Regions from separate parts of the Bartonella sp. B41 genome, predicted to be linked through region 1. Evidence: predicted binding sites of a transcription regulator. Region 1 holds the regulator's gene; the other holds the start of a gene.
What was found. The regulator HrcA, encoded in region 1, represses chaperone genes, less so after heat shock. The targets are predictions, from matches to a motif close to GTTAGCACTCNCNNNNNGNGAGTGCTAAC.

Region 1 (8,655 bases):
ATAGAATTGCAAAAACAAAATAGCTTTTATTATGAAGACGAAAGGGTTTTTACTCAGCTACAATTTGTATCATATTTGTTTTGCAAAAAAAATGTGAACTCCCATATAAATAGCGTAGGCGATTTGCTGCCACGGCAATAGAAAGGTCTAAGAAGCCATGAAGGATAATCCAACAATCACCCAAACGATTGTACTTGTTGATGATGACCGCAATATTTTGACATCCCTATCCTTTGCTCTCGAAACAGAAGGATATCGGGTAGAAAGCTACACAGATGGAGCATCTGCATTAAAAGGCTTAACGTTACATCCCCCGCATTTAGCTATTTTTGATATTAAAATGCCCCGAATGGATGGTATGGAGCTTTTGCGTCGATTGCGTCAAAAATCAGATATTCCAGTTATTTTTCTCACCTCTAAGGATGATGAAATTGATGAATTATTCGGCCTCAAAATGGGAGCTGACGATTTTATTACAAAACCTTTCTCTCAACGTCTCCTAATTGAGAGGGTAAAAGCTATTCTGCGTCGTTCAAATGCTCGGAACCAACCACTCGCAGCAGGAACTTCACCGGCTTCTTCTCTTAAGCGTGGAGATCTCGTAATAGATCAAGAACGCCACACCTGTACATGGAAAGACAAACCTGTTATCTTAACCGTCACAGAATTTTTGATTCTTCAAACTTTAGCGCAACGGCCAGGCGTAGTGAAAAGTCGTGATGCTTTGATGGATGCTGCTTATAGCGATCAGGTCTACGTAGATGATCGTACCATTGATAGTCACATTAAGCGTCTGCGTAAAAAGTTTAAACAAGTGGATGACGATTTTGCAATGATTGAAACACTCTACGGTGTAGGCTATCGTTTTCATGAGGTGTAAAATTATTTGTCGAAAAAATTTGAACAGCAATCAAATCTATGACGGAAAATACCCAACTGGAGGATCTACGAAAAAAAGCACCAAATACCATTACTTCGTCATGGTTTTCTGTGCTTGTTAGTTTGCATATTCGAGCGCGACGTTTATTTAGACAGTTATTTTTCTCTAGCCTTACACGCCGCATTGTTATCTTAAATCTTGCCGCCCTCGGTGTTTTGGTTACGGGAATTTTATACCTTAATCAATTTCGTGATGGTTTGATCGAAGCAAAAATTGAAAGTCTGTGTATCCAAGGGAAAATTATCGCTGGAGCCATTGCAGCCTCTGCAACAGTGGATACAAATTCTATTCTCATTGATCCCCAAAAACTTTTGGAGCTGCAAACTGGAGAAAGTATTACACCTGCACCTCAATCAACAGATTCTTGGGATTTTCCCATTAATCCTGAACAAGTTGCCCCACTATTACGTCGCCTTATTACACCAAAAACAACGAGAGCACGCATCTATGATCGTGATGCAACCTTGCTTCTTGATTCCCGTGTTCTGTATTCTAGCGGAGAAGTTTTCAGCTATGATTTGCCTCCCATTAAAATTGAACAAAGCTTATGGAAACGTCTCTATTCCTGGTTCTCAAACGTACTCTACGGAAGCGGTCTTACTATTGATAGAGAGCAAGCAAAAAGCAGTGGCATTGCTCATTCAGAAGTTTACAGGGCGTTAAATGGATTCCCAGCTACAGCTAGACGACGCAATAGACAAGGTCAATTAATAGTTTCTGTTGCGGTTCCTGTTCAACGTTATCGTGCAGTAGTTGGCGCTCTTCTTCTTTCAACAACGGGTTCAGACATTGATAATATCGTGAAGGGAGAGAGACTTGTTATTTTTAAAGTCTTTGCAGTTGTTGGTACTGTGCTTTTGGTACTTTCTTTATTTTTAGCTCACACGATTGCCCATCCACTAAGCAAATTGTCTGCCTCCGCTGACCGCGTGCGCCACGGCAACAACAAGCGCGTAGAAATTCCTGATTTTTCAATGCGTGAAGATGAAATTGGACATCTTTCAACCTCTATTCGTGATATGACAAATGCCCTTTACATGCGTATTGAAGCCATCGAGCGCTTTGCAGCTGATGTAAGCCATGAATTAAAAAATCCCCTAACTTCGTTGCGTAGTGCTGTTGAAACTCTCCCACTAACTAAGAATGAAGAAGCACAAACACAATTATTTAAAATTATTCAGCACGATGTGCGCCGTCTTGACCGTTTAATTACTGATATTTCTGATGCTTCACGATTAGATGCAGAATTTGCTCGTGAAACGGCTCAAATTGTTGATATGAAAATACTTTTGGAAAGTCTTGTCCATGCTGTTCGTGAAGTATACCGTAACACAAAAACCGTTAATATCAGCCTGAATATTAGGCCGCGTCCTAATGGAAAAGACTATCTTGTGTTAGGTCATGAACTCCGTTTGGGTCAAGTAATTTCCAATCTTATTGAAAATGCCCGCTCATTTGCTCCTAAGGATAATGGTCAAATTTACATAACTATGAAAAGCAATCCATCAACCCTCACTCTCATTATTGAAGACAATGGCCCTGGTATTCGTTCAGAAAACATTGAACGCATCTTTGAACGATTCTATACAGATCGACCAAATGAAGATGCATTTGGACAAAATTCAGGGCTTGGTCTTTCTATTAGCAGACAAATCATTGAAGCTCACAATGGAATAATTACAGCTGAAAATGTTGCTGATTCTACAATTAAAAATAGCAAAACTGGCGCGCGCTTTATTATTACACTTCCTTTCGCTCAAAATTTCTCCAACCAAAAGAAAAAAACATGATTATAAAATACAAAATATTATCATTCACCTTTATGAAATAAAGAAATGAGAAATATATCCTTTACTCTTGTTGAACTCGTAGCTGTTTACAGTGAAGCATGTAAAGATTTTATACATTTTTACAATTGCATGCGTGAAAACACAGCAAATTTTTAAACTACAATTATCTTTATTAAGTGATAATTTCGTTTTAAATTATGGTCAGCCATTTCTTAGCCATTTTTTGTTTATAGTGCTTTGTTGTGTTGTTGTTTTTCCCTTAGTAAAGCAGTAAAATGAATATGGTGCACCTCTGGGAATGTCCTAATCAATGATAAGGAGGTATCATGCCGCGCCTATTTAGTGCTCTCCAAATTCCTCAAAAAACAACAGAAGAAATTATCTCACTGCAAAACGGTCTGCCAAAAGCCAGATGGATTAATCCGAAAAATTTTCACATAACTCTGTCTTTTTTTGGTGAAGTTGATAATTGCATAAAAAATGAACTTATTCGTACCTTTGATACAATAAAACTTCCTAATTTTGTATTGCAGACAAATGGTTTCAAAATTTTTGATTCTGAAGATATTCCTCCTCATTCTGTTGTTATCCGTATTAAGCCATGTAAAACTCTTGACCTTTTACATGAACAGATGCAGCATGTCGGGAAGAATTTAGGACTAACTGTCGATGCAAGGCAATTTTCTCCACACATCACCATGGGACGATTGCTTGACGTTACGCCCGAGGATCTTTCTTTTTATTTGTCTTCTCGGGGCAGTTTTTCATTCCCTCCTTTTGAAATTGACCATTTTGTCCTATTTTCATCTCCAGATTCCACAGGTAAGGATCTTTATGTCGTACAGGGAAGTTGGGAACTTCAAAAATAAAGTAGGTGTTAGAACAACCTTAAAGATTTCTTCCGTCTCAATTTTTTAAAAGCATGAAACTAAAAAATACCATAGTTTCATGCTGTGATATAAAGCTGTTTTTGGCGAATTTACTCTGTGTCAGCTTCAATGGATGTTTCTTTTGTTCCACCTTTTGAAACACCAACTATCGCAGGACGGAGAACACGTTCTCCTATGATATAACCAGCCTGAACAACTTGCTGAACAGTGTTCTCTGGAACGTCTGAATTTGGAATCTCAAACATTGCTTGGTGAAAATGAGGATCAAATTTTTTTCCTTCTGGATAAATTTTTTTCACACCGTGACGTTCTAATGCTGCTATCATCGCACGTTCAGTCATTTCAACACCCTCAGCTAAAGCTTTTAAACCAGCATCACTCTCCCTCGCACCTTCTGGAATAGCGTCCAATGCACGATTCAAGTTATCAGAGACGGATAACATATCGCGCGCAAAATTAGCAATTGAATAAGCTCTCGCATCAGCCACATCACGCGCAGTACGACGCCGAAGGTTTTCCATATCTGCAGCAAGACGTAAAAGTTGATCTTTTAATTCTTTATTTTCATCCTGTAAAACAACTAAAGGATCCATAAATACATTTTCTTCTCCAATTTCTGTACAAGACTCCGCTTCACGCACTTCTAAAAATTCATCGGTAGCCTGTTTAGATGCATCGCGATCTGGATTTTTTGAATCGCAATTTTCAAATGAAGCGTCAGCAAATTTGTTTTTTTCATCAGACATAAAAACTCCATTCCTTCATAAGATTTGTTATTATCGATATCGAAATTTTATAGAAAAAAATCAAGGGGTATTTGCACATCTTAACAACGGATATCCTGATAATAAAAATTTTCTTTTTACAACAATTAGCGCAATAACTGCGACACAAGTTGAGCTGTATAATCCACCATAGGTACAATTCTTGCATAGTTAAGGCGTGTAGGACCAATAACTCCTAAAGCACCGATAATTCTTTGCTGTGAATCACAATAAGGTGCTACCACCAAAGAAGAACCAGAAAGTGAGAATAGCTTATTTTCCGAGCCAATAAAAATACGAACCCCTGAACCTGCATCTGCCAAATCAAGTAATTGCGCCATACTTTCACGCGTCTCCAAATCATCAAATAAATGCCGCAAACGCTCTAAATCTTCTTCTGCCTTTACATCTTCAAGCAAATTACTTCTACCACGAACAATGAGATGTATTTTATTATCCGCATCTTCTCCTCCCCAAAGGGCTAACCCAGTTTCAACGAGATGATGAGACAAATGATCAAGAGCAGCTCGCGTCTCTGAGCATAAACGCGCAATTTCTTCTTTAGCTTCGCTCAATGTAAGCCCTTGAATATGAGCATTAAGAAAATTCGTTGCCTCCGTTAATTGTGCGTGAGTAATACCTTCCGGTAAATGAACAATACGATTTTCAACTTCACCTTGTTGAGTCACTAAAACTGCAAGAGCATGTTCCCTGTCAAGACGCACGAATTCAATATGTTTCAATATTCCTTCATGTTTTGTTGCCAAAACCAATCCTGCTCCACGTGAAAGATCTGAAAGAACTTGGCTCGCTTGAATAAGAAATTTTTCTACTGATTGCGCATGACCAGCCTCTTTTACGTGAGTTTCAATGCTTTCACGCTCCTTGGCTGGCAAATCCCCCACTTCCATAAATGCATCAACAAAAAATCGTAACCCTGATTGCGTCGGCATCCGACCTGCGGATATATGAGGTGCATAAATCAAACCAAGGTGCTCAAGATCACTCATAACATTGCGAATCGTTGCAGGCGACAATGTTTGTTGTAAAAGCCGTGAAAGATTCCGTGAACCCACAGGCTCACCATCATTAAGATAGGCCTCAACGATATGGCGAAAAATATCGCGCGAACGCTCATCAAGACACTTTAGTTCATCATCAATAAATTTGTGCTTCATAGAAATTATTTCACTACTTCAAAAACACTTTCTTCTTATATAAATCTTGCAAAGGTTTGGTCAAACAATCTAAAGCAGTGTCAAAAAGTATCGCAATATTTAGCACAAAAAATACTATCGTCAAAAAAAAAGTACTCTGGTGCATCTTTCTGACATTGCTATTACAATTAAATGCTAAACGCAAAAATCTCCTTGAATGAAATGTCAATTAACGTGCAGTATGGCTAAATCTTGTAAAATCTAACAAGATCCATATTATGTGATATCGGAAATATTTTAGGCACACACAGTAAACATCCCCTTTCACATTATGGAGAAAATGTGTATGAGAAGTATAGTCACTAAAGAGCTCATCATCGCCACGCATAATACCAACAAATTGCATGAAATCACAGCATTAATTACTCCTTTCGGTTTAGCGACAAAATCAGCAAAAGAACTGGGTTTACTTGAACCAAAAGAAACAGGAACAACATTTGAAGAAAATGCCTATATTAAAGCCTTTGCAGCTGCAAAAAACACGGGGACACCTGCTTTGTCTGATGATTCTGGCTTAGAAGTGGATGCACTAGGCAATGCGCCGGGTGTTTACACAGCCGATTGGGCTTTACAATCCGATGGTACTCGAAACTTTTTGAAAGCTATGCAAAAAATAGAAGATGAACTCCAAAAAATCGGAGCTCGCGAAAAAAATCAACGAAAAAGCAGGTTTATATCTGTTATTTGCATTGCATGGCCTGATGGCTATGCAGATTATTTTCACGGTCATGTCGAGGGAACACTTATTTGGCCTCCACGCGGAGATAAAGGATTTGGTTTTGATCCAATTTTTTTACCAAACGGATACGAAAAAACTTTTGGCGAAATGTCAACAAAGCAGAAGCATAACTGGAAACTCAATGATAAAACACCCCTCTCACATCGTGCGCGAGCTTTCAAGCTTTTAGCAGAAAATCTTTTGACCCTCTGATGAACAAGCCTTTTGGTATTTATATTCATTGGCCCTTTTGTGCTGCCAAATGTCCTTATTGCGACTTTAATTCACATGTTCGCGTAAATGGGGTTGACCAGCAACGTTTTGTCACCGCTTTTAAACGTGAAATAGAAACACAATACCATGAAATAGGCCAACGTCATGTTACAAGTATTTTTATCGGTGGTGGTACACCTTCCCTAATGACACCACAAACCGTTGATGCGTTGTTACAAGCACTCGCAAAAACATGGACAATTGATGACAAAGCGGAAATTACACTGGAGGCAAATCCGTCAAGCGTAGAAGCAGAACGTTTTTATGGATACCGTGTAGCGGGAATTAATCGGTTATCTTTGGGCGTACAGGCTCTTAACGATAAAGCATTACGAAAACTTGGCCGTCTTCATAATGTGGAACAAGCACTTTATGCCATTGCTTTAGCGCGGAAAATTTTTCCGCGCTTATCTTTTGATTTAATTTACGCTCGACCAGAGCAAACACTCGAACAATGGAAGTGTGAACTTTTACAAGCTATTGATTTAGCAGCAGATCATCTTTCTCTTTACCAGCTTACCATTGAAGAAGGCACTGCCTTTGAACGACTTCATGCCGCAGGAAGACTCATTCTCCCTACATCGGAATTGGCTGCAGATCTATACTATCTTACCCAAGAAATAACTATTATGCATAACCTTCCAGCTTATGAAATCTCAAATCACGCAGTTCATGGTGCAGAATCAGCTCATAATCTTCTTTATTGGCGTTATCATGAATATGCAGGATTTGGTCCAGGAGCACATGGACGCTTCATTAAGAATTCATCTAATAATTCTTTTACGTTTTCAAAAGAATCTTCATATCAATCCAAGAAACACGAACGTCATGTAACAATCAATGAAAAACACCCTGAACGTTGGCTTCAATTGGTGGAAACTACAGGACATGGTTGTATTGAGGTAGAAACATTAACCGAAGCACAACAAGCAAACGAAATGCTGCTCATGGGTCTACGCCTTTCAGAAGGTTTGGATCTTATGCGTTATGAAATATTAAACCCTAATGGCCTACCAATAGAAAAATTGATAAATTTGCAACAACAGAAACTAGTAGAAATGGTAGGAAATAGGCGCCTAAAAGCCACAACAACAGGACGTATCCTGCTGGATCATATTATCAGCCAATTGGCAAACTAAAATCTTCATACCTGAACCTGTAATTTCATTAAAATCCAGCGCTTTTCTACGCAAAAAAATCAACAATGAACCGCTCATAAATTGATGTCAGACTTTCCATCGCATCAAGAGCCACATACTCATCTACCATATGCATGGTTTGTCCTGATAAACCAAACTCAATAACCGGACAGTAATCCTTAATAAACCGAGCATCCGAAGTTCCTCCTGAAGTTGAACATTCCGGTACATTTCCTGTGATACTTTTAATAGCATTTGATAAAATTTTAATGAGTCTATCATTTTTTGTTATAAAAACATCCCCCAAACTTTGTATCCATTCGAGCTGATAACAAGGCAATTGAGTGCTATTACTTTCTGCTTGTACCAAGGAAAGATGTTTTTCAATTTCTGAAACAAGGGTATCCTTTGTCCATAGATCGTTGTAGCGTATATTAAAACGGATTGTTGTCTGCGCTGGGATAACATTCACAGATGTATTCCCCGTGTCAATAGTTGTAAGTTCTAAATTACTTGGCTGAAAATTATTTGTCCCTCGATCCAAAACCGTTTGTGTCAACGCTTGGATAATCTTTCCTGCTAAGGGCAATGGATTGGCAGCCCGCTCAGGAAAAGCAACATGACCTTGGCATCCTTTAACTGTAATGATACCAGAAAGTGACCCTCGCCGACCAATTTTAATTGCATCGCCAACGCATTTTACACTCGTTGGTTCTCCCACAAGAGCTGCAGTCCATTTCTCACCTTTTTGCTCTGCCCATTTTAGAAGCTTTACCGTACCATTAATAGCAGGGCCTTCTTCATCACCCGTGATTAAAAAGCTCACTGTTCCCTTGATAGATTGTTTCTCAAGAACCCGTGCTAATGCCGCAACGAAACAAGCGATTCCACCCTTCATGTCAACAGCGCCTCGCCCATACAATT
Region 2 (8,655 bases), 300 kb from region 1:
AACCCCACCATCCGATATTAGATGCCGTATTTACGGCTTTATCTGCAAGGCGACTAGAATCTTTCGTTGGAAGATTTATCTTTTGAGATAGTAGATTAGCTTGTTCTTCAAGGGCTTTGATTGCTTTCTCAGTTTTTGTTTCTGCTGAATGATAGAGATCAAGTGCGTGGTTGGCCATCTTTTGTGCATCTGAGTGGGAAACTCCGCGCGTTATTAGGCTATCAATGATGGCTTTTTTATCAATATGGGTATTCATAGCTTGCGCACGAGAAGAAAGATAGTTCTTCAAATCCTTAAGATAAGTGCTATAGTGAGATGGATCATTCTTGAAAGCTGTGATTGTTGCATCAATTTCCTCTAAGGCTTCTTGATAGGATTGCTTCAAGCGTTCGGGATTAAGAGCAGGAATCTCATTGTTGTTGAGAACAACGTATATCTCGTTGTGAAGTTGATCAAAGTCGATTCCATTGTCATTCTTTGGTCGTAGAAGGCTTTCAAAGTTCTCATTATCTAATCTGGAGAGGAAGGGGATTATATCTATTATTTTGTCCGTTATGGATTGTTTTGTTTCTGCGATGTTAGATGAGACAGCCTGAGCACCCAAGTGGGCTGAACTTGAGATAAACAGAATGGTTTGGATCGCCATAATGAGCGTTAAGAGAGCCCAAGTTAAAAAACCATGAATGGCTCCTGATGCTTCAGCAAAACGACCTGCAACAAAACTGCCACCAGCGAGGCTGATAAGCATAATAATAAGGGAACCAATGCCAACGGAGAAAAGGGTGCTTTTAAAAGGTGATGAGGAATAAAGGTCAAAATGACCTAGTCCCAAGGCTGCAACTAGAAAAGATAAGCAGATAGAGGTTGCAAGGGCTGTAACAAGTCCTGCAAAAATTGCTGACCATGAAATAGGTATGTGAAAAAGAGGATATTGATCCTCTAACGAAGTCTCTTCAAGAAAATGTGTATCGAATGATGTGTCGCCTGGAATGCGGGTTTCCATGTCTTTATCTCCTTCAATGATAGTGGAGATAAAATGTCTCATCACAAATTATGTTCCAAAAAAACATAATTATCAATAAAATTAATAAAATAAAGCAATTGTAAACAATAACTTAATAATCTAAACGTAAGTTCTATCTAAAAATATATGATATAGAATAGATCTGCTCTATAAAGTCATTGCAGGATGCTTTTCTATAAGATAGACACAGAAAAGTCTATAAATACATGTTGTTGTTAGAGAAATCAGTTTATGTCATCAAAACAAGAAAAGATCAAAGCTCGTTTACCGAGGGGGTTTGTTGATCGTATCAGTGCACAGTTGTATGCGGCTGAATCCATGATTACTCAGATTCGTGAGGTTTATGAACTTTATGGATTTGAAGCGCTTGAAACACCGATTTTTGAATATACAGATGTATTGGGTAAATTTTTACCAGATTCTGATCGTCCAAATGCGGGTATTTTTTCTTTGCAGGATGATGATGAACAATGGATGTCTTTGCGTTATGATCTCACAGCGTCTCTTGCTCGCCATTTTGCAGAGAATTTTGAAATTTTGTCAAAACCTTATCGTAGTTATCGTTTTGGTTTTGTATTTCGCAATGAAAAACCTGGACCTGGGCGGTTTCGGCAATTTATGCAGTTTGATGCCGACATTGTTGGAGCACCAACTGTAGCTGCTGATGCAGAAATTTGTATGATGGCAGTCGATAGTTTTAAAAAGTTAGGAATTCAACAGAGTGATTATGTTATTCGCCTTAACAATCGAAAAATTCTTGATGCTGTTTTGGAAAAAATTGGTTTGGGGGGAAGTGGACAAGATGAAAAACGTTTAACTGTTCTTCGGGCAATCGATAAATTGGATAAATTTGGTACTGAAGAGGTGAGGTTGCTTTTAGGTCGGGGGCGCTTGGATGAAAGTGGTGATTTTACGAAGGGAGCAGAGCTTAAAGATAAAGAGATTGACAGTATCCTTTCTCTAATCGCTGTTGAGACAGCAAAGGTGGATGAGACAATCGATGCTCTTAGACGAGTGGTAGGAAGTCATCTTCTTGGATGTGAAGGAATTCGAGAACTTGAGGAAATGCAAGCTATTTTTATTGAAAATGGTTATCAAGATTGTATCAGAATTGATCCATCAATTGTGCGTGGCTTGGATTATTATACAGGGCCAGTTTTTGAAGCTGCATTGCTTTTTGATGTTCTCAATGATGATGGCCAAAAAGTTGTTTTTGGATCTGTTGGTGGTGGTGGGCGCTATGATGGATTAATTTCCCGCTTTCGAAGTGATAATGTTCCAGCAACGGGGTTTTCCATAGGGGTATCGCGTTTGATATCTGCCTTACATAATCTTGGAAAATTGCCTGTTAAGAAAAATATTGGCCCTGTAGTTGTTTTAATGATGGATAAGGATCCAGAAGTTGTTGCGCAGTATCAAAAAATGGTAATGCAGTTGCGTAATGCTGGTATTCGTTCAGAGCTTTATTTGGGAGGTTCAGGAATTAAAGCGCAAATGAAATATGCTGATCGCCGGAATGCTCCTTGTGTTGTTATACAGGGCTCACAGGAGCGCAAAGATAGGAAAATACAAATAAAAGATTTAATTGAAGGTGCGCGTTTATCTTATGAAATAAAGGATAATAAAACATGGCGCGAAAGTCGACCAGCGCAAATAACCATTGATGAAGATCAATTGGTTAAAGCGGTTAAAGATATTTTAGCTCTGCAAAAATAAGACTGAATGCTTTGAGGACAATTCTATGCTTAAAGGGATTGATTTTTAGGTTGATAAATTCAGAAAAAAAGCACAAACCCTTTTGGAAAGGAGCTTGTGCTTTTTAATTTAAATGGAATGTTTGGATTTAAAATTAGCTTTGCAATGTTTTTAAAATGTTTTGGGGTGAAGAAATTTCATAAGGATCTGTTGTACAGTTGTCTGAAAGGCCTTCTTCTACAAAAAACTTTTCAATAATACCGTCATTAATTACAGCGGCATAGCGCCATGACCGCATTCCAAAACCGATATTATCTTTAGCGACTAGCATTCCCATCTTGCGTGTGAACTCACCTGAGCCATCAGGAATTAGTTTTATGTTTTTTATATTTTGATCTTTTCCCCAAGCATTCATAACGAAGGCATCATTAACGGAAAGGCAGTAAATTTCATCGATACCAACTTTTTTAAATTCATCATAGAGTTTTTCAAAATCAGGGAGCTGGAAGGTCGAGCAGGTAGGTGTAAAAGCTCCAGGGAGGGAAAAAAGGATAACCCGTTTGCCTTTAAAATAAGAATCGCTGTTGACGTCTTGCCAGCGGTAAGGATTGTTTCCGCTCATTGATTCATCACGCACGCGTGTATGAAAGGTTACATTGGGAACTCTTTTTTTTATCATGGTTATGCTCCTGCTTTCCTTGTAAAAGAATTATGTACCAAATAAAAGATTGCGTATTTAAAAAGCTTATATGCTTTAAGAAGTACGGTAGAATGGGGGAGTTTGCAGATATTTCATGTGAACGTCAAGTGGAATTAATCACTGATTTTAAGGGGTATTTTAAAAACTCATCTATAATTACGGATGAGTTTTGCTGTTTTACCCATGTAGTAGCAGTTAGATTACAAAGACGCTGCGTGATCACATAGGGTATGCGATCACGCAAGATTTTTAATTATTTTGGTTCTTGTGGATGAATCATTTTTTTAGGATCGACTAGTTGGTCATAATCATCGGCAGAAACACCAGCTTTTATAGCTTCAGTACGTAAAGTTGTATCGTTTTTATGTGCTGCTTTGGCAATTTCAGCGGCTTTTTCATAACCGATTTTAGGAGCAAGAGCAGTGACGAGCATGAGAGAACGTTCCATAAGAGAGTGAATATGAACACGATTAGCTTGTAATCCTTGAATGCAATGTATATCAAAAGAACGCATACAATCACCAAGAAGATTTATCGATTGCAAAACATTGTAGCCAATCACTGGCTTGTAAACATTCAGTTCAAAGTGTCCTTGGCTGGCCGCAAATGTCACGCTTGTGTTATTACCAAAAACTTGGCATGCAACCATGGTCATTGCTTCACATTGTGTTGGGTTTACTTTTCCTGGCATAATGGAAGATCCTGGCTCATTTTCTGGAAGGTTGAGTTCGCCCAGTCCTGAGCGGGGGCCCGATCCCAAAAACCGAATATCATTGGCAATTTTAAATAAATCAGCTGCTAAGGCATTCAAGCTTCCGTGGAAATGCGTAAGGGCTCCATGATGAGCAAGGGCTTCAAATTTATTTTTGGCAGTTGTGAAGGTTATTCCCGTAAGCTTGCTAATGGTTTTTGCAAATGCGATGTCAAACCCTTTTGGTGCATTTAATCCTGTTCCAACGGCTGTGCCGCCTTGAGCTAGCATTTGAACATCGGTTAGTGCCGTTTCAATGCGTTTTCGGTTGTCTTCTAGGGCTGCTCGATAGCCTGAAAATTCCTGTCCCAAGGTTAAAGGTGTTGCATCCTGAGTATGGGTACGTCCAATTTTTATGATGTCGGAAAACTCTTCCTCTTTCTTTTTAAAAGTTGTGATAAGAGCTTCAAGAATTGGAAATAGGTGCTGTCGTGTTTGTAAGGTTGTTGCAATGTGCAGTGCTGTTGGGAAGGAATCGTTTGACGATTGGCTCATATTAACGTGATCATTGGGATGGACTGGTTCTTTTTTCCCAAGCTGTCCTCCCAAAAGTAGGCTGGCATGGTTGGCAATTACTTCATTGACGTTCATATTACTTTGTGTGCCGGAACCAGTTTGCCAAACGGAAAGTGGAAAATGCGTATCGAATGTACCAGAGAGTACTTCATCTGCTGCGGAAATGATTGCTTTCCCTATATTTTGTGGAAGCTTTCCTTTTTCCATATTAACGATAGCAGCAGCCTTTTTAATTAGGCTTAAGGCATAGATGATGGTGCGTGGTTGTTTTTCTGTACCAATATTAAAATTGTGCAGGGAACGCTCTGTTTGCGCTCCCCAATAGCGATCTTGTCTCACCGAAATTGTTCCAAAGCTATCGGTTTCCAGCCGTGTATCAACCATAATAAAATCCTTTTATGTTTACCGGTTCATGGTTCATAAAGAGTTAGATAGCGCAAAATAGAAAAAAGAGGCAAGACTTTAAAATATTTTTAAAGCTAAATTATTTTTGAAGAATTCTTGACATTGTTGAGAGGTAATTTTATATTCTAATCCATGTTAGCACTCATTCTTTTAGAGTGCTAACAAGAGCTTAAAATTAATCCAAATTATATTAAGTTTTAAGGATTTTGAACATGGCTAACATACAATTCCGCCCACTTCACGACCGTGTCGTTGTTCGTCGGGTTGAATCTGAAAATAAAACTGCTGGTGGGATTATCATTCCTGATACAGCTAAAGAAAAACCTCAAGAAGGTGAAGTTATTGCTATTGGTAACGGTGCCCTCGACGATAACGGAAAGCGCGTGCCTTTAGAAGTTAAAACAGGAGATCGTATCTTGTTTGGCAAGTGGTCTGGAACCGAAGTAAAGATCAACGGTGAAGATCTCTTAATTATGAAAGAATCCGATATTATGGGAATTTTGGGATAATGTATCCTCTCAATTTTTTCATTTCGTACTATTGAAGATAATCCAAGGAGAGATTAAATGGCTGCTAAAGAAGTCAAATTTGGCCGTGAAGCGCGTGAGCGTTTGTTACGCGGTGTTGATATCCTTGCTAATGCTGTTAAGGTAACGCTAGGCCCTAAAGGTCGTAATGTTGTGATTGATAAATCATTTGGTGCACCTCGCATCACAAAAGATGGTGTATCTGTTGCAAAAGAAATTGAACTGGAAGATAAGTTTGAGAACATGGGTGCGCAGATGTTGCGCGAAGTTGCTTCCAAGACAAACGATATCGCTGGTGATGGAACAACAACGGCAACCGTTTTGGGGCAAGCTATCGTTCAAGAAGGTGTAAAAGCTGTTGCGGCGGGTATGAACCCAATGGATCTTAAACGTGGAATTGATGCTGCTGTCGATGAAGTTGTGACGAATCTTTTCAAAAAAGCGAAAAAAATCCAAACTTCAGCAGAAATTGCACAGGTAGGAACAATTTCAGCTAATGGTGCTGCTGAAATTGGTAAAATGATTGCTGATGCTATGGAAAAGGTTGGTAATGAAGGCGTCATTACCGTTGAAGAAGCAAAAACTGCTGAAACAGAATTGGAAGTTGTTGAAGGAATGCAGTTTGATCGTGGGTATCTTTCGCCTTACTTTGTTACCAATGCTGATAAAATGGTAGCCGATCTTGACGATCCTTATATTCTTATTCACGAAAAGAAGCTCTCTAATCTTCAGTCTTTGCTTCCAGTTCTTGAAGCTGTTGTGCAGTCTGGTAAACCGCTTCTCATTATTGCTGAAGATGTGGAAGGTGAGGCCTTGGCAACGCTTGTTGTTAACAAGCTGCGTGGTGGTTTAAAAATTGCTGCTGTGAAGGCTCCTGGATTTGGTGATCGTCGTAAGGCAATGTTAGAAGATATCGCAATCTTGACATCTGGTCAGGTTATTTCTGAAGACGTTGGCATCAAATTAGAAAATGTTACTTTGAATATGCTTGGTCGTGCAAAGAAAGTAAATATTTCTAAAGAAGCTACGACAATTGTTGATGGTGCTGGACAGAAAGCTGAAATTAGTGCTCGTGTCAACCAGATCAAGGTTCAGATTGAAGAGACAACTTCTGACTATGATCGCGAGAAATTACAAGAAAGACTCGCTAAACTTGCTGGTGGTGTTGCAGTTATACGCGTTGGTGGTGCAACAGAAGTTGAAGTGAAAGAAAAGAAAGACCGTGTTGATGATGCTTTAAATGCAACACGTGCGGCGGTAGAAGAAGGTATCGTGGCAGGTGGTGGAACTGCATTGCTGCGTGCTGCAAATGCACTTACTGTTAAAGGAAGTAATCCTGATCAAGAAGCTGGTATTGCCATTGTCCGTCGTGCATTACAGGCGCCGGCACGTCAGATTGCAACAAATGCAGGTGAAGAAGCTGCGATTATTGTTGGCAAGGTACTTGAAAACAATTCAGATACATTTGGTTATAATACAGCAACGGGTCAATTTGGCGACTTGATTTCTTTGGGAATTGTTGATCCAGTGAAGGTTGTACGTTCTGCTCTTCAGAATGCTGCTTCAATTGCAAGTCTTCTTATCACGACAGAAGCGATGGTTGCTGAACTACCAAAGAAAGATACTCCAATGCCTCCAATGCCTGGTGGCGGAATGGGTGGAATGGGTGGAATGGATTTCTAAGTTCCCAGCATAAAGATTAAAAACGGATCGAACTGATCCGTTTTTTTTCATTTCATATAACTTTAATCAGATTTTTGTTCTAATTCGACTTATTGAGGCATTGCTTCAACACCTAAAACTTCTGGGATAAAGTGTCGTAAAAGATTTTCAATGCCATGTTTAAGTGTTGCTGTTGAAGAGGGGCAGCCAGCGCAAGCTCCGCGCATATTGAGGTAAACAATACCGTTTTCAAATCCACGAAAAGTGATGTCTCCACCATCATTGGCAACGGCTGGGCGAACTCGTGTTTCAAGCAATTCCTTAATTGTTAAAACAATATCGGTGTCTTTTTTGTCATAAAACTCTTCGTTAAGCGCTGTTGTTTGTTCCTGAACGGTTGTATTGTCAGCAATGATTGGGTCATCAGATAGGAAATGTTCCATGATTGTTCCCAAAATAGCTGGTTTTAGATGTTGCCATTCGCCATCTTTTTTGGTTACAGTAATAAAATCATAGCCCAAAAAAACTCTGCTTATGTTTGGAATATTAAACAATTTTGCTGCTAAAGGTGAATTTTTAGCAGCTTCCTCATAGGTGCGAAATTCTAAAACACCCTCAGAAAGAATCACGCGACCTGGAAGAAATTTTAGTGTAGCAGGATTCGGCGTGGCTTCAGTTTGAATAAACATATGCTTTCCTTTTGTTATTAAGACTGAGAAAAATCATTAAGTCTAAAATATTCATCCTTAAGCGACAGATTCAATATCTTCATCTGCAAGGTTGCTTGGAATAACGGTGACAGGAATTGAAAACGTTGTTCCCCGATTGGCAATTGATTGGACGAGAGGTCCTGGTCCTTCTGTGTGTTCACCGGCAGCTAAAACAATAAGGGCAATTTCTTTATCTTCATTGATTAATTTAAGAATTTCATCAATTTTTTTGCCTTCACGTACAATTGTTTCTGTTGCAAGGGTTTGTGTCATACCATTTGCGATTTGTTTCAATATTCGATAAGCTTGCTGTGTTGATTCTGTCCGCATGACATCATTTACACCTAGAAAATGTTGAAATTCTGAATTATCAATGACAGAAAGTAAAACTAATGTCCTATTGGTATTCTTAGCGTGTTGTGTGGCAAAGGCGACGGCACGCTGACATTCTGGAGTTTCGTCTATAATAACCAAAATTTTCCGCTTTTGATTCATTTTAGGTTTTTTTCGCTTAGAGACCATGCGTTTTCTCAATATTATACGTGTGGTTCGCTATTCTCTACGGTTAAAGATCGATTATTTCACGTACTGTATAAAAATCCAACAATCTCACGTATTTTTTTCATATTTTCTTCTGCGAGCAGACTAGCACGTTTTGCACCACA

Region 2: the regulator HrcA is predicted to act here: its motif matches at 5,226-5,254, upstream of groES (co-chaperone GroES).

The regions. Positions count from the first base shown of each region.
Region 1 is NZ_CP200037.1:1,324,423-1,333,077, reverse strand. It holds gene V4P54_RS05840 (response regulator transcription factor) at 158-880, shown strand; gene V4P54_RS05835 (stimulus-sensing domain-containing protein) at 919-2,730, shown strand; gene thpR (RNA 2',3'-cyclic phosphodiesterase) at 3,057-3,599, shown strand; gene grpE (nucleotide exchange factor GrpE) at 3,710-4,366, opposite strand; gene hrcA (heat-inducible transcriptional repressor HrcA) at 4,492-5,562, opposite strand; gene rdgB (RdgB/HAM1 family non-canonical purine NTP pyrophosphatase) at 5,888-6,532, shown strand; gene hemW (radical SAM family heme chaperone HemW) at 6,532-7,731, shown strand; gene dapE (succinyl-diaminopimelate desuccinylase) at 7,778-8,655, opposite strand, start outside.
Region 2 is NZ_CP200037.1:1,023,365-1,032,019, reverse strand. It holds gene V4P54_RS04460 (DUF3792 domain-containing protein) at 1-1,003, opposite strand, end outside; gene hisS (histidine--tRNA ligase) at 1,256-2,740, shown strand; gene V4P54_RS04450 (redoxin family protein) at 2,874-3,398, opposite strand; gene fumC (class II fumarate hydratase) at 3,673-5,070, opposite strand; gene groES (co-chaperone GroES) at 5,304-5,600, shown strand; gene groL (chaperonin GroEL) at 5,658-7,301, shown strand; gene V4P54_RS04430 (NifU family protein) at 7,391-7,969, opposite strand; gene V4P54_RS04425 (universal stress protein) at 8,027-8,512, opposite strand; gene trpS (tryptophan--tRNA ligase) at 8,572-8,655, opposite strand, start outside.